DNA from 4 places in the Actinomadura meridiana genome. Region 4 is predicted to be linked to each of the others. Evidence: riboswitches for the same ligand, from Rfam matches in the RefSeq annotation. Region 4 holds a riboswitch; each other region holds the start of a gene.
The links. Region 4 has a riboswitch for cyclic di-AMP ahead of ABD808_RS25220 (CHAP domain-containing protein). Riboswitches for the same ligand answer to the same signal wherever they lie in the genome.

Region 1 (5,137 bases), on a different contig from region 4:
AACAACGCCGCCTTCACGGTCATCTACCAGAAGTACATGGCCTGGGCCGGCGGCGAGGCCCCGCCCACCGAGTTCCGGCGCAACTGCCAGATCAACGTCAAGGTCAACGCCCCTGAGGGCTACACATACGCGGTCGTCGGAGTCGTGTCCCGCGGCGCCGCCCACGTGGAGAAGGGCGCCACCGCCCTGCGCAGCACGAACTACTACTTCCAGGGCAGCTCCGAGAACGTCTCGGTCAACCACGAGATCAACGGCCCGTACGACGGCGCCTGGCGGTTCCGCGACCGCACCGACCCGGCCAAGCGGGTCTACGCCCCGTGCGGCAAGGAACGCAACCTGAACATCAACACGCAACTTCGGATCGACAAGGGCGACTCCGACGCGAAGAAGCCCAGTTTCATCGCAATGGAATCGACAAACGCGGACGCGGTCTACCACCTGACCTGGAAACGTTGCTAGTCGATCGCCAGATCCAGCCACAAATCGAATCCTGAACCAGTTTGACTTGGGGTTCGCGTTCATGGGCGCCGTCCGGGCGCCCATGAACGCGTTTCCATTCTTTTTGTCGCCACCTGATCACGGAGTGCGCCCGGTTTCGGACGGGACGACGCCGTGATCAGGTGGCGTCCCGCGTTACAGGTTCTTCGGCCGGTACGCCTTGTACTCGCTGCCCGACGACAGACCGTAGTCGCGCGTCCGGTGGTCGGTGCCGTAGCGGCCGCGCTGCTCGAACGCCCAGTAGGACGTGTGCTTGCCGTTGGCCCACTTCTCGAAGATGACGACGTGCCGGGTGGTGTTGGTGCCCTCGGCGTCCATGACGAGGTCGCCCTTCTTCAGCTCGTCCATCGAGATGCGCTCGGTGTACCGCGACGAGGTGAAGCCGACGGTGTTCGGGCCAGGTCCGGGCAGCCCCAGCGCCATCGCCACGAAGCCGGAGCAGTCGGTGCGGTAACCCTCGTGGGTCCTGGTCTGGCTGTAGGGCACGCGGTCGGAGGTGTGCGGGTTCCAACTCCTGGCCCGCTCGATCACCTTGGTACGCGCGCTCTTCGCGCTGTTGGACGACCTCTCGCCGTCCTTCCGGTCGCTCGTGTCGTCCGACTTCTCGCTGGAGGCGTCGGCGTGGCCGTCGCTCTTCTCGGGGGTGAGGAACTCGGCCGCCGTGACCGGGGCGCCGGAACGGGCGCCGGAGTCCCCGTCGGACGACAGGGTGACCTGCGCGGTGGCCGCGACCACGCCGCAGAAGGCGAGGCCGAGCACGGCGCCGGTGGTCCGGGGGCCGAAGGGGAAGCGGTTCTTGTCGTGCTTGTCGTGCTTGCCTTTCAAGGGCACTCCTAGCTTCCAAGCCGCCTACCGGGTTAGCTGACGGGTTCGGACGTGGAAGTCGCCCTACGGCCTGGAACAGGCCGATTCACCCCAGATGCGACGGGTGGGTCCCCGGCTCCGCGCGCGGCGCGGACTCGGCGTTGCCGCTGCGATCCTGTGGGCACGACGGCCCGTCACGGGACCCTGTGTCCCGTGCGCGAAAGAGCGGCGCGGATGGTCTTGGCACGCCCCCGTCGGGGGCCGTGCTTGTGTGTTCGGGTCCTGGCGTCCGTCAGCGCCGCACGCTCATCGCGTGCGCATGGGCGGGCTGAGAGGGGCCTCGGGGAGACCCTGCGCGGCAGGACCGGACGACACGTGGCTCGCGCCGTCACCCCACCCGACGGGGCCGGGTGGAGCGGGCGTGTCCACGGGGGGACACGGGGGGGAAGGCGCCTGGCGGGCGCTTCGGTGAGCGACAAGCTACTCCGAACGCCAAAGGATGGCAAACCCCGACAAAATCATGATCGTCGCAGGTCAGCGACCCAGGCTCGGACGATCTTCGCGACGGCGGGCCGGGGCGCCCCGTCCGGGGGCCGTGCCGGGTCCTCGCCGTTAGCGTCCCAGGTGGAGGGGCATGTGCGGGAAAGGCGGCGGCCCTTTTCGCCGACGATCTTGATCATCGCGTCCGCTCCGGAAGGGGACAAGATCTGCCATTGACCCGGCCGTCCTTGATCAACGAGGCCGACCTTGATCACGGTTCTGTTGCGGACCTTCTGACCATTCTTGTCCGACTTGTCGCGATTTCATAGATTCACCGGCAACGGGGCCCCGTCCCCCAGCTCCCGAGGAGATGCCAATGTCCGAGGTCAACCGCCGTGACCTGCTCGCCGGGGTCGCGGCCTTCACCGGATTCGCGACCGTGGGCCTGCTGCCCGGCACCGCCGCCGCCGCGACCCGGCAGCGCCCCGGCGCCGTCCGCCCGCCCACCCTCACCACCGGCGACAGGGCCGTCGTCGGCCGCATCGACATCCGCCGGGCGATGCGGCACCTGAAGGTGCTCAGCGACGAGATCGGCTTTCGCATCGCCGGAACCGAGTCCGAGCACCGCGCCGCCCGCTACATCGCCGGGCAGCTGCGCCGCCTCGGCTACGACGTCGAGCTTCAGCCCTTCCCCGTCCCCGACAAGGCCCTCGCGGAGATCCGCGCCAAGGGCGAACGGCTCTGGCAGACCGCCGCCTCCGCGCAGGGCGCCACCGGCCTCGCGGACGGCGCCGTGCTCGACGTCGGCAAGGTCGTCGAGGTCCCGGGCGGTGCGCGCGGCAAGCTCGTGCTGTTCGACCGCGTCGCCGGGAAGGAGACCGACCAGGCCAAGGCCGCCGAGGCCGCGGGCGCCAAGGCGGCGCTCATCGCCAACGTGCGCACCGACACCTACCCCGAACGCAAGGCCGCCACGTTCACCCCGAACCTCGCCGGGACGGTCGCGATCCCGGTGCTGGGCCTCGCCGAATACCACGGCGAACGGATCCGGGCGGGTGCCAAGCGCCTGTCCGTCGAGGTCACTCTGCACTCGAAGCTGACGTCCTACAACGTCCTGGCCGAGCGGAAGGCGTCGCTGGGCAATGACGGGAACAATGACGGGGACAGCGACGCGAACAAGGCCGTCATCGTCAGCGCCCACTACGACACCGTCCCGGGCTCGCCCGGCGCCAACGACGACGGCAGCGGCGCCGTGCTGTGCCTGGAGCTGGCGCGCGTCCTCCGCAACCTGCCGACCCGGCAGGCGATTCGCATCTGCCTGTGGGGTTCGGAGGAGCTTGGGCTGGTCGGGTCCAGGCACTACGTGAAGCAGCTCGACGACGAGGGCGTCAAGCAGATCACCGGTGTCTTCCAGAACGACATGGTCGGCACCAGCCATCCGGCCGCGGAGACCTACTGGCTGCTGTCCCTGGACGGCTCCGACAACACCACCACCGTCGCGGTGAAGGACGCCGCGCGCCGCCTCGGCCACCTCGACCAGGTGCGGGGGCCGACGGCCCGCGGCTCCAGCGACCACGAGTCCTTCTCCGAGCGCGGCATCGCCGCGGGCAACTACAGCTGGCGCGGCAACGACGCGCCCAGCCAGCTCGAACCCGTCTACCACACGCCCGAGGACAGGATCGTCCAGAACGTCAGCGTGGAACGGCTCCGCGCGTCCATCGAACTGATCGGCTGCGCCGCCTACGACGTGGCGCGTCGCACATAACCGAGAAGCGGTGTCCAACGGGGCGGCGCGCGGACGGACCGTGCGCCGGATGATAGGACCGTGAGAGGCCGGGCCGTTGCCCCGTGCGGCCCGGCGACCGCTTGCGTGTCGGCGCGGACACCGATGGTGAAGACACCCTGCTTCCACGGCGAATCGGCACTAGTGTTGACATCACAGAATGCAGCCGATTCGTGCCGCACAGTGGCGCGTGGGAGCCGACGTGGACGCGCTTCAACCCGACGAAGTCCCCGAGGCGGGGCGCCGTGTGCGCGGCCCCGCCGACAGCGGCCCCACGGTGCTGCGCATCCTGCTCGGCGGCCAGCTGCGGCGGCTGCGCGAGGCGAGGGGCATCCCGCCCAAGGACGCGGGGGACGCCATCCGCGCCTCCGCCTCCAAGATCAGCCGCCTGGAGCTCGGCCGCGTCGGGTTCAAGAAACGCGACGTCGCCGACCTGCTCACCCTGTACGGCGTCGTCGCGGACGAGGAGCGCGAGCCGCTGCTGAGCCTGGCCGAGGGCGCCAACAAACCCGGCTGGTGGCAGCGCTACAACGACATCCTGCCGCCCTGGTTCGAGGTCTACATCGGGCTGGAGGAGGCGGCGTCCGGGCTGCGCGTCCACGAGACGCGGTTCGTCCCCGACCTGCTCCAGACCGAGGACTACGCGCGTGCCGTGCTGCGGCTCGGCCATCCCACGGCGACCGCCGCCGAGATCGAGCGCCGGGTGAACGTGCTGATGCGGCGGCAGGGGATCCTGCGCCGCGAGGCGCCGCCCCGGCTGTGGGCGCTGGTGGACGAGGCGGCGCTGCGCCGTCCCGTCGCCGATGTGGAGGTCATGCGCGCCCAGTACGACGTCCTGCTCGACGCGATCGGCACCGAGTCCGTCAGCCTCCAGATCGTGCCGCCGTCCCGGGGCGCGCTGGTGGCGATGGCAGGGCCGTTCTCGCTGCTGCGGTTCGCGGAGCGGAGCCTGCCGGACGTCGTCTACATCGAGCAGTTGACCAGCGCGCTCTACCTGGACAAGGACGCCGACCTCGCGGTCTACAAACGGCATCTGGACCGGATGTCGGTCAACGCGGCCCCGCCGGCCGCGACCGGGGAACTGTTGGTCTCGCTGCTCGACGGGCTCCGCTGAGCGGCCGGAACCAGCTTCGTCAATTTTCTCCGTCGCTGTTGACGTCATTGCAGTTTTTCGACGAAACGGCCAGAATTGATGGTCTGCACACCTTCATTCCATGTGGAAACGTGGACCCTCGATACTCGCGGGAGGCGAAGCCGTGACCGGCGACGCGCACGTCCAGGGCCAGGAGCCGGAGATCCCGATCGACACCAGCGTCGCGCATCCGGCGCGGGTGTGGGACTACTGGCTCGGCGGCAAGGATCACTACCCCGCGGACATCGAGGTGGGCGACCAGCTGGAGGAGACCATCCCCGAGGTGGTGCTGTGGGCGCGCGCCGACCGCGAGTTCCTCGGACGGCTGGTCCGGCACGTGATCGTCGAGGCGGGTGTGCGGCAGTTTCTCGACATCGGCACCGGCATCCCGACCAGGGACAACACGCACCAGGTCGCGCAGCGCATCGCCCCTGAGAGCCGGG
Region 2 (5,137 bases), on a different contig from region 4:
CGCACGTCCGCCCTGGTTAGGGCGCGGACGGCTCGGGAAGACACAGCCCACCGGCGGCGCAGCCCGGAAGGAGCGGGATCATCGACAGCGGCCCCGAAGCGACCCCCGGCGGCGAGGACACCGAGCGCAGACTGAGCCGACCGCTTCCCGAGGCGGTGCGCCAGGCGGTCGTGGAGGTCGCCGCCGAGGTGATCGGGGGCCTGCCCCTCGACGACGTCCCCGCGCCGCTGCGCCGGTTCGCGCGGTTCGAGCGGCGCAAGCGCGCCAAGCTCGCCGGGCAGCACATCGCGGCGGCCCTGGAGAAGGATCCCGACTTCCGGCGGCGCGTCGCCGCGCCGCTCCGGGAGAGGCAGGCCGACCTGGTGGAGGCCGTGGAGGACGGGGCCGTCCCGCCCGCCGCCGACCCGGTGCGGGTCGCGGTGCTGGCCTACCTGCTGCGCCCCGAGGGGTGGACGGATCTGGTCGAGGCCGCAAGAGCCGACCTGGAACGCTCCGCGTCCGCCTCTGAGGAGGAGGCCGCCGAGCGCCGGATCACGGCGCTGAAGGAGGAGCTGGCCACGGCCCGCGCCGCCCGCGCCGCCGAGACCGACCGGCTGCGCGCCGAGCTGCGCGAGGCCAAGACGGAGGTCGCGGATCTGCGCCGCAAGCTGCACGAGGCGCGGTCCCGGTTCCGGGCGGCGGAGAAGCACGCCGGGTCGATGGAGGCCGCCGCCGAACGTGAGCTGGCCGCCGCGCGCGAGTCGACCGCCGCGTCCGAGAAGGAGCTGCGCAGGCTGCGGGCCCGCGCCGCCCAGGCCGAGGCCGCCGCCGAGGCCGCCAAGCGGGCCGCGCGGGAGGGGCGCAACGTCGAGGACGTCCGGCTCCGGATGCTGCTCGACACGCTCGTCGACGCGGCGCAGGGCGTGCGGAGGGAGCTGGCGCTGCCGTCCACCATCGGGCGCCCGGCGGACGCGGTCGGCGCCCTGGAGCCGGACCGGCTGGCCCACCGCGCGCTGCCGGGCCGGGCACTGTCCGACAGCGACCCGCAACTACTCGACCGGTTGCTGACGCTGCCGCGCGTCCACCTCGTCGTGGACGGCTACAACGTCACCAAGACCGGCTACGGCGACCTGCCGCTGGCCGACCAGCGCAGCAGGCTGCTGTCGGGGCTCGGCGGGCTCGCCGCGCAAACCCGCGCCGAGATCACGTGCGTGTTCGACGGCGCGGAGCTGGACGCGCCCGTGGCGATCGCGGCGCCGCGCGGCGTCCGGGTGCTGTTCAGCCGTCCGGGGCAGACCGCGGACGAGCTGATCGCCGACCTCGTCCGGGCGGAGCCGCAGGGCCGCGCCATCGTCGTGGTGTCGTCCGACCGGGAGGTGGCGGACGCGGCGCGCCGGGCGAGCGCCCGCCCGTGCCCGTCGACGCTGCTGCTGCGGCGGCTCGGCCGCTCGTAGGGCGACCAACCGGCCGTGGGCGATTAAGACGCGGATAAGGCCGTCATAAGGAGCGGCTCGCGGTCCGTGACCTGCCTTTCACGGAGAGTGGACACTTTTCCCCCGATGTCGATCAAAGAGAGACGAATCGGTTGTGACGGGTGTTGACCCTCGCTAGTGTCGTCCGCTGACGTCGTGGACGAGAGGGGCGAAACCGACCGTGGCCAAAGATCTCAACGGGACACCAGCGCAGCGGCGTGACCGGAGAGGCGGCCTGGCGAGCAGAGGCGTATCCCGCCGCCTGGCGGCCGTCACCTGCCTGACCCTGACGGCTTCACTCATGTCTCCGCTGGCGGTGGCGCACGCCAAGCCGAAGCAGAACAAGGCGGAGGAGCAGAAGAAGCTCAACAAGCTCAACGAGGAGATGGACCAGAAGGTCGAGAAGTACAACCAGAACCGCGAGCAGCTCAAGGTCGCCAAGAAGAAGCTCGACGCCGCGACGAAGGCCTCCAAGAAAGAGGAGACGGCCTTCGAGGAGCAGCGCGCCAAGATCGCCCAGATGGCCGCCACCGCGTACAAGAACGGCGAGCAGACGGACGTGACCGGCTTCGTCGGCAGCAGCGACCCGCAGGCGGTCCTCGACCAGGCGGCGGTCCTGTCCCATCTGTCGCGGGACCGCGGCTCCCAGCTCACCCAGTTCCTCGCCACCACGCAGCGGCTGCGGCGAGAGCAGTCCGTCGCCAAGACCGCCTATGACGAGGTGAAGACCAAGTCCGACGACCTGAAGAAGCAGAAGGCGGACCTGGACAAGAAGGTCAAGAAGCAGGAGGCGGTCGTCCGGAGGCTCGGCGGCGGCACGTCCTCCTCCGGGGGCGGCATCGGCGGTACCTACAACGGCCCGGCCAGCGGCTCGGCCCGCGCGGCGCTCAACTTCGCCTTCGCGCAGAAGGGCAAGCCGTACCAGTACGGTGCGGAGGGTCCCGGCTCCTACGACTGCTCCGGCCTGACCATGAAGGCGTGGGCGGCGGCGGGCGTGAACATCACCCGCACCACCAACTCGCAGTACGCCGCCACCAAGCGGGTCAACAAGAGCGACCTACAGCCCGGTGACCTGGTGTTCTTCAGCAGCCTCGGCCACGTCGGCCTGTACATCGGCAACGGGCAGATGATCCACGCCCCGCGCACGGGCAAGAACGTCGAGATCGTGAACATCACCTCGGGCTACTACCTGAGCAACTACTACGGCGCCGGGCGTCCCTGACGTTCGGACGGCTCGTCTTCCGGCAACGGACCAGGCTTTGACCTGGTCCGTTGTTAATTTTGTAGGGGTTTGCCTTCTCTTGGGGCTTTGGTACCTTGTACCACTCACGGCGCCGGCCAGGCGCCGGGTGCCCGCGACGCCCACCAGGCGCCGCGTGACGGCGGCGCGAGCCACGTGCCGCCTTCCCCCCCGGCCGGACCCGGCCCACCGTGCGCACGCCGAAGCGTGCATGGCGCTGAGCGCGCTGCCACGGCGGTTCCACGGGCCGTCCGCGCACGACAACAGGCGCCGCTCTTTCGCACGCGGGAGACAGGTTCCGCGCACGGGCCCCATCTCGCCCCCAGGATCGCAGCGGCAGCGCCGAGTCCGCCGAACGGCGGAACCGGGGACCCACAGCGCCGGAGTCCAGGGACCGTTCCTGGACGACCCCCGGCGCCCGGGGTGAATCGGTGCGCCTCTCCGGAGAACCGGTGAGGGCCCACCGCAGGGCCACTTCCTCGCCCGAACCCGTCAGCTAACCCGGTAGGCGTCTAGGAAGAACGAAGGAGTGAATTCCGCAGCGTTACCTGGGCGTGGTCGCCCCGTGCGGCCACGCCCTCTTTCGGCTTCGCATCGGCATGCCCATCCGCTGGCTGCATAGGATCGCGCGCATGGAGGACGGCTCCGCCCACAGCGACAGGCACAGAGGCACGCAGGGCGGCACCCACGGCGGGCCCGTCACGCGGCGCAGGGCGCTTGCCCTCGGCGCGGGCGGGGCGGCCGCGCTGCTCGCGGGCGGCGCGGGCCTCGTCCGCGCGCGGTCCGGCGGCGAGACGCCCGACGCACGCGCCATCGGCGGGAACGGTGCTGCCGCCGCGTTCACGCCCGGCGACGCCGCCACCGTCCTCGACAGCCGCGCGCGGGCCGTGCGGACCGGCGACCGGACGGCCTTCCTCACCACGGTCGGCTCCGCACCCACCGCGTTCCGGGACGCCCAGTCCCGCCTGTACGGCAACATCCGCGCGCTTCCCCTCGACGGCTGGCGGGAACGCGCCGTCGCCACCCAGACCGTGGACGGCGCGAAGGACGTCGCGATCCTCCGCGTCGAGACCCGGTACCGGCTGCGCGGCTTCGACCACGGCGACGTCGCCCGCACCCGGTACCTGGCACTGGCCCCGCGCTCGGGCGCCTGGACGATCGTCGGCGACGGCTCGTCCCACAACCTGCACGACGACGCCGAGATCTGGGACGGCGGCCCACTGTCGGTGGTCAACGGCCGCGCCAGCCTCGTCATCGGCGACGCCACCGGGCTCGACGAGATCGCCGGACGCCTCGACGCGGCCGTACCCGTCGTCAGCGGCGTGGTCGGCGGCACCTGGGCGCGGCGGGTCGTCGCGCTGGTGCCCGCCTCGGCGTCCCTCGCGGCCGCGCTCGCCGGTCCGGGGCAGCGGCTCGGCGAGATCGCCGCGCTCGCGACCCTCGCGCCGTCCGCCGAAGGGGGCGCCGGGGAGGACCGCGTCATCATCTCCCCCGGCACGTTCGGCCGCCTCAACAGCCTGGGACGCGACGTCGTCCTGACCCACGAGCTGACCCATGTCGCCACCGGCGGCGCCCGCGACCGGACGACGCCGCTGTGGCTCATCGAGGGCTTCGCCGACTACGTCGGCTACCGGGGCGCGAAGATCTCCGTCCGGTCGGCGGCCGGGGAGCTGCGCCGCGAGGTGACGGCCGGACGGATCCCCGCCGCGCCGCCCGCCGCCGCCGCGTTCTCCGGCGGCTCGCCGCGTCTGTCCCAGGCCTACCAGGAGGCATGGCTCGCCTGCCGCATGATCGCCGCCCGATACGGTGAGGCGACGCTCGTACGGCTCTACCGGACCGCCGGGCGCGTTCCGGAGGAGACCGCGCTGCGCGACGTGCTGGGGCTCACCCGGGACCGTTTCATCGCCCTGTGGCGCGACTATCTGAAGAAGGAACTCGCATGAGTGAGCGCAGCGAGGCGGGAGGCGCGGGGAGCCGTCCCCTCACGGAGGACAGGAGCGAGGAGGCGGACGGCGGCACGCGGACGCGACGGCCCCGGACGGCCGCCGCCATCACCGCCGCCGTGCTGTTCACCGCGGTCGGGGTCGTCCTCGCCCTGACCACGCCGTGGAACCCGCTGCCCGGCGACGTCCCCGGCGGGCGGGTGCGGCCCGATCCGGCGCTCGACTTCTCCCCCGCCGAGATCGCCCGGTCCCGGGCGTTCGACTCGGCCATCAACCCGCCCGCCTACGCGGGCCTCGTCGTCGGCCTCCTGGTGATCCTCGCGCTGGGGCTGAGCCCGCTCGGCGCGCGGCTCATCGGCCTGGTCACGGGCCGTGTCCGCCGCCGGTTCCTGCGCGTCGTCATCGCGTCCGCCGCGCTCGCGACGCTGCTGCGCGTCGTCGGGCTCCCGTTCGACATCTGGGGCGAGTCGGTGCTGCGCCGGTACGGGCTGTCCACGCAGACG
Region 3 (5,137 bases), on a different contig from region 4:
CCAACCCGTGCCTGTGCAGCGGACGGCTGCATCCCCGCGGTCATCACCACGGACGAGGGAGGACGGAGTGGAACAGGCCACACTCGCACGTCGTGGCACCGACGATTATGGACTGAACGAGGAGGAGATTCGGCTCCTCGCTCAGATCGCCAGCGGTGTCACCGCCGATGTGGCGGCACGAAAGCTGGAACTGAGCGCCCGGACCTTGCGGCGCCGGTTGCGGACCATCTGCGACCGGCTGGAGGTCAACACCCCTATCGAGGCCGTGGTGTGGGCGGCCCGAAGGCAGCTCATCTAGCAGCAGTACCAATGACGCTCGTCCGGGGACGGCGGGCGTCACCGGAATCCAGGCGGCGAACTCTTCTGAACCTCCGTCCGACCCCGCGGCGGCGGCGCCCACGTCCCGGCAGGTAGGTCCCTGCGGGAGGCGTCGCCGCTGGACGGCGTTCAGAAGACCCTGGTTCTTTCGAATGTGCCCGGAATGTCGTGAACGGGCCCTGGATCCTGTGAAGATTGCCCGGGATCTCTCGAATATGCCCGGGAAATCTCGAATGTGTCCGGAATCGCCTCGGCACTCGTTTCTGTGCTCGCGGCACGCCACAGCGACCTGCCACGGCGACCTGAGGTCGACAAACTCTCAGAAAGACAGACCAGGCGCGCGTTTCCACCGATCCTGAGCCCGGCCGCGCCCGGTCGAAGTCGACGCTGTCAGGCGACCCGGACGCCGCCCGCGAAGGGACGTCCCGACATGGAGGCGATCTTCACGACGTCACCGGTGTGGGGGGCGTGGATCATCTTGCCGCCGCCGATGTACATCCCCATGTGGTGCAGGTCGGAGTAGAAGAACACGAGGTCGCCCGGCTGGAGCTGGCTGCGCGACACGTGCGTGCCCGCGTTGAACTGGCTGCCGGTGTAGTGCGGCAGGTTGATGCCGACCTGCCGGTAGGCCCACATCGTCAGGCCCGAGCAGTCGAAGGTGCTGGGACCCGCGGCGCCCCAGACGTACGGGTCGCCGAGCTTGCCCATCGCGTACCGCAGCGCCTGTGCGGCCTTGCCGGTGCCGATGACGGGAAGCTTGGCGAGCATGCTGGGGTCGCGCTCGACGAGCTTGCCGCGGGTCTTCTCGTAGGCGTCCGTGACCTTCTTGCGCTGCGAGTCGAGTTGTGTCCGCAATTCCTTGACCTGCGTGGAGCGGGCCTCGGCGGACTTGCGCGCGCGCTGTGCGGCCTGCATGGCCTGCATCAGGATGAGGACTTTGCTGCTGTCCCGCTTGGCGAAGTAGCGAAGCGTGGACGCCTGGTCGAGGACGGCCTGCGGGTCCTGCGAGGCGACGAACGAGACTGTGGGGTCGGAGCCGCCCTGCATATAACTGGTCGCGGCCAGAGAGCCGACCTTTTCGCGAAGGCCCTGGAGAGTCTTCTCCTGCCGCTCGGCGTTGTCGGTGGCGACCTTGGCGGCGCGTTGCGACTGCGCGAGCTTGACCTTCAGCCCGTTGTACTGCTCGGTGAGCTGCTCCAGCTGGTCGGCGAGCTTGAACGCCTTCGTCCTGAGTTCCTTGGTGGACGGCTCAGGATCGGCGTTGGCCGTGCCGACCGTCTGCGGTACGACCGAAAGGCCCGCCACTAGGGCGCCGACCACGGTGATCGTCCGGCCACGGAACCATGCCGCGCGACCTGATGACGAGTGCCGGGAGCGTGACCGAGCAGATCGTGAAAAGGAAGCAGGGCGCGATGGCTCCACGAATTCTCCTCTCCTCGTCCGCCTACCGAGTTAGCTGACGGGTTAGGGCTGGAGTAGCCCGTCCACGGGTGGCGCGCGGATCGATTCCACGCGGTCGCGGATTCACCCCTCACGGCGTCAGCCCGGGGGAGGTCCCCGAAGGCTCCGGAAGTGGGTCCCCGGCTCCTCGGGGCACTGGTTGCGACCCGGGGACTCGGCGGTGCGGCCTCCGTCCTGCGGAAGGCCGACGTCAGCGCAGGACACTAACGGAACCGGCAGGGAATGCCAACCAGAACATGCGAAAACGCACGTGGCACGGCCTGTCGGTGGGAAGGAGAGGGCGTGTCGCCGTTCCGAAAGGTGTGGCCCGTCTCACTTTTCGACGGGTCATGGCCCCGCGTGGTCGCTTATAACTAGTTACTTGGTGTGGACGGCGCCTCATGCAAGACCTTGCCAAGCCTCCGTTAAGCCCCTGCCGGAAGTCGGGCAACGCCGCGCGTTCGATAATCTCGCCTGTTTGTGGAGGTCGTGATCCGGCGAGCCCGTACCGCCGACGTTCAAGAGATCCGCAGGCTGGTCGACCTGTACGCGGGTTCGGGACGACGCCTGCTGAAGAAGTCCACGGTGAAGCTGTATGAGGACGTCCAGGAGTTCTGGGTCGCCGAGGACATCCAGGACGGCACTCCTGGGCCGATCGTGGGCTGCGGCGCGCTGCACGTGATGTGGGAGGACCTCGCGGAGGTCCGCTCCGTCGCCGTGGACAAGGAGTACGGCGGACGTGGCATCGGGCACCGGATCGTCGTCCGTCTGCTGGAGACCGCGCGGGAACTCGGCGTGCGGAGGGTGTTCTGCCTTACCTTCGAAGTGGAGTTCTTCACGCGGCATGGCTTCGAGCAGATCCTCGGGACTCCGGTGGCGCCAGAGGTGTACGAGGAGCTTCTCCGCTCTTACGACGAAGGCGTTGCGGAGTTCTTGAACCTCGATCGGGTCAAGCCCAATACGTTGGGGAACACCCGGATGTTGCTTCGCCTGGAGGGCTGACCGAATGAGCGATTTCCCCGACCGTGGGCGGCGACACCAGCCGCAGCAGGGGCAGGGGTCGTACGGCCCGCCGCCCCCGTATCGAGGACCCCAGCAGCAACCGCAACCCCAGTCGCAGCCCCGCCAACCCCAGCCGCAGCATCAACGCCAGCAACAGCCTCAACGCCAGCAACAGCCTCAGCCACGAACCCAACAGTGGCAGCAACAGCAGTGGGGGGACCAGCCCGGGCATGACGAGGCGTACGACTCGTCCTATGACCAGTACGGCGGTTCCAACGGCGGCGACCAGCCGCTGGCTCCGATACTCCGCCGGGCCGCCGCGCGGATCCTCGACAACGCGCTTGTGGCGGTTTTCGGTTTCGCGCTCGTCCTGCCCATCACGATCGGTGCGTTCGGGTTGGGCAAGCCCGGCAGCAAGACAGAGGACGAGGGCGGTGTGTGGAACTGGCCCATCATCTTCACTCTGTTCTGTGTTCTGTCGGTGCTGCCGTTGCTGTACGAGGCCGTCCAACTGACCATGTCGGGACGGACTCTCGGCAAGCGGGTCATGGGTCTCGGCATCGTCCAGGCACCTGGCGGAGAACCACTGACCACCACGCAGGCCATCTGGCGCGCAGGGATCGTCCATGTGGGCTATCAGGTCGGTGTCTTCTTCTTCCTCGTCGTCGCGGTGATGGTCTGGGACTACGCCGCATACGGGATGGTGCTCGTCTGGGCGGGTGCGTTGATGGCCTACCTGTGGGCGATCTGGGACCAGCCTCTGCACCAGTCTCTTCACGACCGCTTCGCCGGCACGCTCGTCATTGACGAGCGGGTCGGATACGACGAGTACGACGAGTACGCGGAATAGACCCGTGACGGAGGCACCGCTCGCCGAACCGGGGCAGCGTCTCCTGGCGCGCATCATCGACACGCTCATCGTTGGTGTGCCGGTCATTGTCGTCGTCCGCGCTGTAGTGGCAGCGCATGCGGTGGACGTGGTCGCTCCGCCCGCCGTGGCCGGGTGCATGCTGCTGTACGAGTCGATTCAGCTGGCGCTCTGGGGACGGACACTCGGCAAGCGCGTCGCCGGTATAGAGGTCGTCGTCGGCGTTCCCGGCGCGAATTCAGTGACCGATTCAGCGATCGCCGTGACTCGCGACGGTGAGGCGGCCGAGCTGGCGCCCCCATCGTCGTGGACCTCGGACGCTGACGCGGGCTCAGCAGCCGCCACAGCGCCGCCCACGGCCGATTCGGACGAGAAGCAGGAGCCTGACGCAGGGCCCGTAGAAGGAGCCAGTACGCGGAACGTCTTCGTCGACGACCAGGCCCCCTTGGACGTCGGACGCGCGGTTCTCCGCGCCGCGATCTATTCGCTGCCGATCGCGGCCCGGCCGATTCCCGTCGCCGGGCTACTCGCCAGCCTCTTCTGGGTGGCGAACGCGGGCGCGATGTACGAGGGCACGAACCGCCAGGCCGTCCACGACAGGATCGCGGGGACGCTGGTCGTAAAACGCCCGCCCACAGATTCATCGGCCTTCTGAGAGCCTCTCGCGCGCGCTCGTCCGAACCGGGGCCCGATCGACCCGACTCCTCCGGCTGAGAGCCCTCCAGGGCGGGCCGGAGAGGCCATGTCCGGCCCGAACCGGCTTTCGTGAAGATGCCCGGTCTGTTTCGGACGCGCCGCGTTCGGACGGCTAAAGCCAGCTCGATCAGGTTACGGCCCCGAATCGGCGCGAGATGTGTCTTGTCCCGGACGCCTCCTCCGGTTTGAGTTGCCTCTTCCGAGCCGTTGACCTTCGGCGCGGCACGCCATGGCAGACCGCGCTCCACATAGCGTTCTGGACTTACTCCGGATGGGGCGACACCTCCCTCTGTACGAACCTTTCGCTCCGCCTGGACGCTTGGATGAGGTCCGAACCGTACGGGCCCGTGGCCGGACTCGGACGCGGCTTGAAGAAGTGGGGCGGAGGTGGGATTGTGTCGCAATCTCCCGATTCCGGGATGGACAGTGCCGGTCGCTTCTAGGTGAGGACCGCGGATGGTGACTTCCCGTCACGAGGCGGTGGCAACCGATTTTCGGCGCCGGTCGACCGGGTGTTATCCGTCCACCTCGCCCGGCGTGGAGGCTGATCACGTCGACGCGGCGGAGGAGCGGCGGCTCCCGGCCGCATTACCGCGCGGGTGTGGTTAGTCCCCTTACGCCAGGGCTAATCGACGGCGACGGTGTCCCCGTGGGCTGCCCGTTAAGGTCGTCCGCGGGATCTTTTTCTCCGGTCCTGTAGCCCGTCCGAAAGCCGGAGGCGTCCGCAAACCCACCCCAATGCGCGAGCGCCCGCCCAGGTCAGCGCCTCGCGAGGTGGCATGGGTCACGCCCGAAAACACCGCACCGGTCGCG
Region 4 (5,137 bases):
GGACGACCGGTACGCCCACACCGCCTCCACCGGCCGCCCCGACCGGCGCAACTCCCGGTAGATGTACTTCGGATTGCCGGAGTACCGCCTGCCCAGGTGGCTCTCGAAGACGACCAGGCGCGGCCGGACGGGCAGCCGGGTCAGCACCCGGTTGAACACGCCCACCTTGGTCTTGCGGGACGTCGCCGTCCGCCGCACGGCCGCCTCCGCCCGCTGGGCCCGCCGGACCCAGCGCAGGGACGGCCGTCCCACCGGGGAACGGGCGGCCCGGCGCGCGGCGGCACCCGCCAGCCGCGCCCACGGAGTGCTCGTCTCCAGGGCGAACGCCAGATGACCGCCGCCGGTGACGTAGGAGCGGAGCCGGTCTCCGCCGAGCCGCGTCAGCCGGGGCCGGACGGGCAGCGCGACGCCGTCCAGCGGCGGAGACCCGGGGCCCTCGCCGAGCCGGGTGACGATCTCCTCGCCGTTCACGCGGAGCCGGAGCCGCACGTCCCAGACCGGGTCGACGAACCCGACGGGCCGGACGCGCGCCAGCGGGTCGAACTCGGCCCACCAGCCGATCCGATCACTCTCATGCCGGAGATCGGCGCGAACCCGCCCCTTCTGGGCGCGGTGCCGCCGGTCACGGAACTCCAGCGTCCCGGATAGTTCGGCGTCCGGCCCGATCCTGGCGAGGGGGTCCAGGACATACCCGGCCATGCGGACGCGGCCGCCCCGCGCCTCCAGCCGCGTCACCGTGTTCGCTGGACGCAGCTCCTTCAGCGGCCGCAGGTGGAAGCCGAAGCCGGTGACGTCCAGGACGCGGGCCCCCAGCGTCCCGGGCGGCGGGGCCGCGCCCCAGAAGACGCGGCCGTCCCGCTCCACCAGCGGGGCGCGCAGTTCGGGCCAGTCGGCGAGGCCGTCGTACTCGGCGGCGGCGAGGGCCCCCGCGTGGTCGCCCTCGCGGACCAGGTACGCGGCGATCGCGGGCAGCGGGTTGGCCTGGTCGAACACCGCCGGATCGAACCCGGCCAGGTACTCGCCCACAAGGTCGAGGAAGCGGGCCCGCCGGTCCGGGTCGCGTCCGCGCAGCTCACGCAGGTGGAGCGCAAGATCATGGTTGACGAACTTGGCGTCGTTGGCCAAGGCCAGGTCGTGCGCGCCACGCCGCGCGAACAGCCGGTCGACACGGCGGTGAATCTCCAGCCGGTCGGCGAAGTTGGCCGGGTCGGCGCGCCTGCCCGAGATAGACGGCGCGGGCGCCCGCTCCCGGACGAGCCAGGTGTAGACGCGGTGCGGGATCAGGACGGTCCGGCGGGACGCCAGGTACGCCTCGGCGGTAAAAAGCAGGTCCTCGTAGTGCAGGTCCTCGACGAACCGGAGGCCGTGCTCGTCCAGGAAGTCGCGCCGGTAGGCCTTGTTGGTCGACAGCGTGTCGTAGAGGAGTTCGGGGTTCTGCTCCAGCGGCCCGTAGACGGCCCGCCGCCGGTAGAGCCACGGAAACCAGGGGCGGACGCGGCCCTTCCCGCCCGCGGGCACGTCCAGGAAGATCCGTTCGCACAACCCGGACACCAGGTCGGCCGCCGCGTCCTCGGCGGCGGCGAGCAGGTTGAGGCAGGCGTGCCGGTCCAGGAGGTCGTCGCTGTCGAGGAACATCACGTACCGGCCGGTCGACGCCTCGATCCCGGCGTTGCGGGGCCGCCCGCAGCCGCCCGAGTTTTCCGGGAGGCGGACGGCCCTGACCCGTCCCGGATGCGCGGCGGCCAGCCGGTCGGCGACCTCGCCCGTCCCGTCGGTGCTCGCGTCGTCGACGATCACCGTCTCGACGCCGCCCAGCGACTGCGCCAGCGCCGAGTCGACGGCCCGTGGCAGCCGCCGCGCGTCGTTGTAGGCGATCACGACGACGCTGACGTCCGGGCGTGCCCGCATGGCCCTCCCTCCGGTTCGGCCGGACAGGTGCAGGATTCCTATCCAGGAACGCCGTGCTGAGGTCCAAGGCCGATCAAAGGCTGTCAATGCTTGGCATTACCCGCCTTCAGCGGAGACATGGGTCGCATCACCCTGGAACGCCCGAAGGCGCCCGGCGAGTCGCCGGGCGCCCTCAGCGCGTGCGGTGGTGCGGGTCCTGTTGTTACAGGTGTGGGTCAGGACGCGTAGTCCGGGTAGCCGTAGCCGACGACCTCGGACTTGTCGCGGGTCTTCTCCTTGACCGCGTTGTCGGTGTTGCCCTCGACGGTGCGGATCGTGCCGTTGCCGTTGTCCTTCACGACGAGGCCGACATGGTCGATGTCGCCGATGTCACCGCTCGAGCCGTTCTTCCAGTCGAAGAAGACGACCGCGCCGGGCTTGGCCTTCTTGCCCCAGCGGTCGGTGTCCTTGAACCAGGTGGCGTGCTTGACGGTGTAGGCGTCCCAGCCCATGTTCTCCACGCCGGTCTGGGCGCCGAGCCACGAGACGAACATGTTGCACCACTGCGCGCCCTTGTAGTCGGCGACCGGGAAGCCGCCGTCACGGTCGGCGGTCTGCTTGGCGTGCGGGGTCGACACATACCACTTGTGGTACTTGGTCATGCCGCCCCTGCCCTCCTTGACGCCGACCTGCTTCTCCGCGAGGTCGATCACCTCGGACGGCTTGACCGCGTGCGGGGGAACCTTGAAGCCCTCCTCGCGCGCCTGAGCGGCGGTCATGCCGGCCCCGGCGGCCTGCGCGGACCCGCTGGACACGGCGCCCTTGTCGACGGCCGCCGCCTGGGCCGCGGTCTCGGCCGCGGCGCTGCCGCCGCCGAGGGGGTTGAACAGCGCGAGCCCGACGGCTCCGGCGAGGACCGCGCCGACGGCGGCACCGACGGCCTTGTCCTCGGCGGCGACATGCTTGAGCGAAAGACGATCGAAACGACCGGTCATACAGGGAATCTCCTTGTCTCCCATGACGCCTACCGGGTTAGCTGACGGATTCGGGCATGGAAGCAGCCCTACGGCGCGACTCTCGGGCGCGCCGATTCACCCCTGGAACCTTGGGTCCCCGGCTCCGTTCCGGTCGGGTGGACCGGTTCGGACTCGGCCTCGCACCGCGGGGGCGCGGTGCTGTGCGGATGTATCTCAGTGACTGATCTTGATGTGCTGGCGCCCCTCGTCGGGCGCATCGCGGGCGGGATCCGCTCCGCGATCTTCGGCCGCAACTCACCCGGCCGGGAGCAACGCATGGGACGCGCTGCGGATTCAGGTAGAAGGTATCAACCTTCGCAAGAAAAGCAAATCAGGCACAAAAGTCCGTCTTGCCTGCTCAAAGCCCTTCCAAGGGACTACCAACACCCTCAAGCCCCGGTGTCTTCCCGATCTTTCTTCGAGGGCCCCGCAGCCCTTTGCCCCGGGGGCTTACCGGAAGCCGATCAAATGGTAAAGAACCCGCGAACGAGCAGGTCACGGGTGCGGTGGCGCGCCGCTCGGGGGCCACATCCGGTGAGACGCACGTCACATGACCGGGCGGTCACTCGACGTGGAGGGCGAAGAGCGTGGTGTCGTCGGCCGCTCGGTCGTGCTCCATGCGCGCCAGGACGTCGTCCAGCAGCATCTCGGGCTGGGTGGCGCAGTCCCGCAGGATGCCGGTGAGGCGCTCGATGCGCTCGTCCAGGTCCGCGTCCCGGCGCTCCACCAGGCCGTCGGTGTACAGGAAGAGCATGTCGCCGCGGCTCAGCCGCGTCGTGACCGTCGTGTACTCCCAGCCCGGCATCGCCCCGAGCATCGGGTCACGCACGAGCTCAAGCGGCACCGCCTCCCCGGCCCGGATCAGGATCGGCGGCGGGTGGCCCGCGCACGTCCAGTCCAGGACGCGCCCGCGCGGGTCGAAGCGGGCGACGACGGCGGTGCCCGTCGCGGGTGGGTCCATGCTGCTCACCAGGTCGTTCAGCCAGCCGACGAGCCGTCCGGACCGCTCTCCCGTGCACATCAGGCCGAGTAGCCCGTTGCGGGTGCGCGCCATCGCCGCGGCGGCGGGCAGGCCGTGTCCGGCGGCGTCGCCGATGGCGAACATCGCGGCGCCGTCTCCCAGCACACGGGTCGCGAACCAGTCGCCGCCGATGCGGGCCGTGCTCTCGGCGGCCAGGCTGCGGATCGCCGTGCCGAGGCCCGGGAGCTGCTCGATCTCGTCCTCGTCGGGCAGGATCGCGCGGCGGAGCGTCACCGCCACCCGCCGCTCCTGCGCCGTCTGCTCCCGCTGTTTCAGCATCTGCCGCCGGGTCTCGGCCAGCGCCCGCTCCACGCCGCGCCGCCGGGTGATGTCCTGGGACACGATGTTGATCGAGACCGGCAGCCCCGAGTCGGCGAGCACCGGCTCCGCGAACACCCACAGATGCCGGGGCCGCCCGTCCTCGCCGATCACGCGGTGCTCGGCCTCCACCGGTTCGCGGCGCGAGAACATCGTCTGGACGGCCTCCTCCACGAGCGGAAGGTCGTCGTCGGCCACCACCTTCGGCAGGTCGTGCGGCATCGGCGGCACCTCGTCGGGCCCGAGCCCGTAGTTGGCGCGCATCTGCGGCGTCCAGTCCGTCTCGCCGGTGGCGAGGTCCCACTCGCCGAACCCGATCAGCGCGAGCCGCTCGACCCGCTCCAGCCGCCGCGCCGCCCGGTCCTCGCGATAGTGGTAGCGCCAGGTGACGCACAGCCCGGTCGGCACGGGCACGCACCGGACGCTCATCCTGGACGACCGGGAGAGGCCGCGCTGGGCCGTCGTGTACGGGAATGAGGAACGTTCCAACGTCGTCCCGTCCGCCAGGACCCGCACGTAGTCGTCGAAGAGGCCGCTCAGCACGGCGCCGGGGTCCGTCTGGAGCAGCCGCCACCCGGTCAGCTCCTCCCGGCCGCGCCCGAACATGTCCCGCGCGACGTCGTTGAGGTCGGCGAACAGCAGGTCCACCAGGGCCCCGTCGGGCTGCCTGACCGGCACGAGATGGGCGCACGAGTCGAGCGCCCCGTCCAGCACGGCCCGCGCCACCGGATCGTCCGGCAGGGCGGCGAGGATCTCCGCGTCGCCCGCGGTGTCCTCGGCCGTCACCCGGCGCAGGATGTCCTCCGCCTCCGACAGGACGGCCTGGCGCTCCGCCGTTGCCTCCTCGGCCGTGGGCGCTCCCCTGCCCGCCGCGACTGCCCCCACCGGACCGCCG

Region 1: linked by a shared signal. The riboswitch ahead of ABD808_RS30745 (NlpC/P60 family protein) and the one ahead of ABD808_RS25220 (CHAP domain-containing protein) in region 4 are both predicted to bind cyclic di-AMP.
Region 2: linked by a shared signal. The riboswitch ahead of ABD808_RS11985 (gluzincin family metallopeptidase) and the one ahead of ABD808_RS25220 (CHAP domain-containing protein) in region 4 are both predicted to bind cyclic di-AMP.
Region 3: linked by a shared signal. The riboswitch ahead of ABD808_RS00335 (C40 family peptidase) and the one ahead of ABD808_RS25220 (CHAP domain-containing protein) in region 4 are both predicted to bind cyclic di-AMP.

What each region holds. Positions count from the first base shown of each region.
Region 1 is NZ_BAABAS010000021.1:199,105-204,241, forward strand. Features, by position in the region: gene ABD808_RS30740 (DUF4360 domain-containing protein) at 1-459, shown strand, start outside; gene ABD808_RS30745 (NlpC/P60 family protein) at 634-1,323, opposite strand; cyclic di-AMP (ydaO/yuaA leader) riboswitch at 1,330-1,473, opposite strand; gene ABD808_RS30750 (M28 family peptidase) at 2,159-3,544, shown strand; gene ABD808_RS30755 (helix-turn-helix domain-containing protein) at 3,765-4,676, shown strand; gene ABD808_RS30760 (SAM-dependent methyltransferase) at 4,819-5,137, shown strand, end outside.
Region 2 is NZ_BAABAS010000005.1:593,261-598,397, reverse strand. Features, by position in the region: gene ABD808_RS11995 (NYN domain-containing protein) at 156-1,433, shown strand; gene ABD808_RS11990 (C40 family peptidase) at 1,753-2,673, shown strand; cyclic di-AMP (ydaO/yuaA leader) riboswitch at 3,022-3,216, shown strand; gene ABD808_RS11985 (gluzincin family metallopeptidase) at 3,324-4,634, shown strand; gene ABD808_RS11980 (M48 family metallopeptidase) at 4,631-5,137, shown strand, end outside.
Region 3 is NZ_BAABAS010000001.1:74,617-79,753, forward strand. Features, by position in the region: gene ABD808_RS00330 (transcriptional regulator) at 68-298, shown strand; gene ABD808_RS00335 (C40 family peptidase) at 709-1,638, opposite strand; cyclic di-AMP (ydaO/yuaA leader) riboswitch at 1,744-1,949, opposite strand; gene ABD808_RS00340 (amino-acid N-acetyltransferase) at 2,239-2,760, shown strand; gene ABD808_RS00345 (RDD family protein) at 2,765-3,610, shown strand; gene ABD808_RS00350 (RDD family protein) at 3,615-4,283, shown strand.
Region 4 is NZ_BAABAS010000019.1:72,895-78,031, forward strand. Features, by position in the region: gene ABD808_RS25215 (bifunctional glycosyltransferase/CDP-glycerol:glycerophosphate glycerophosphotransferase) at 1-1,908, opposite strand, end outside; gene ABD808_RS25220 (CHAP domain-containing protein) at 2,124-2,882, opposite strand; cyclic di-AMP (ydaO/yuaA leader) riboswitch at 2,895-3,051, opposite strand; gene ABD808_RS25225 (PP2C family protein-serine/threonine phosphatase) at 3,466-5,137, opposite strand, start outside.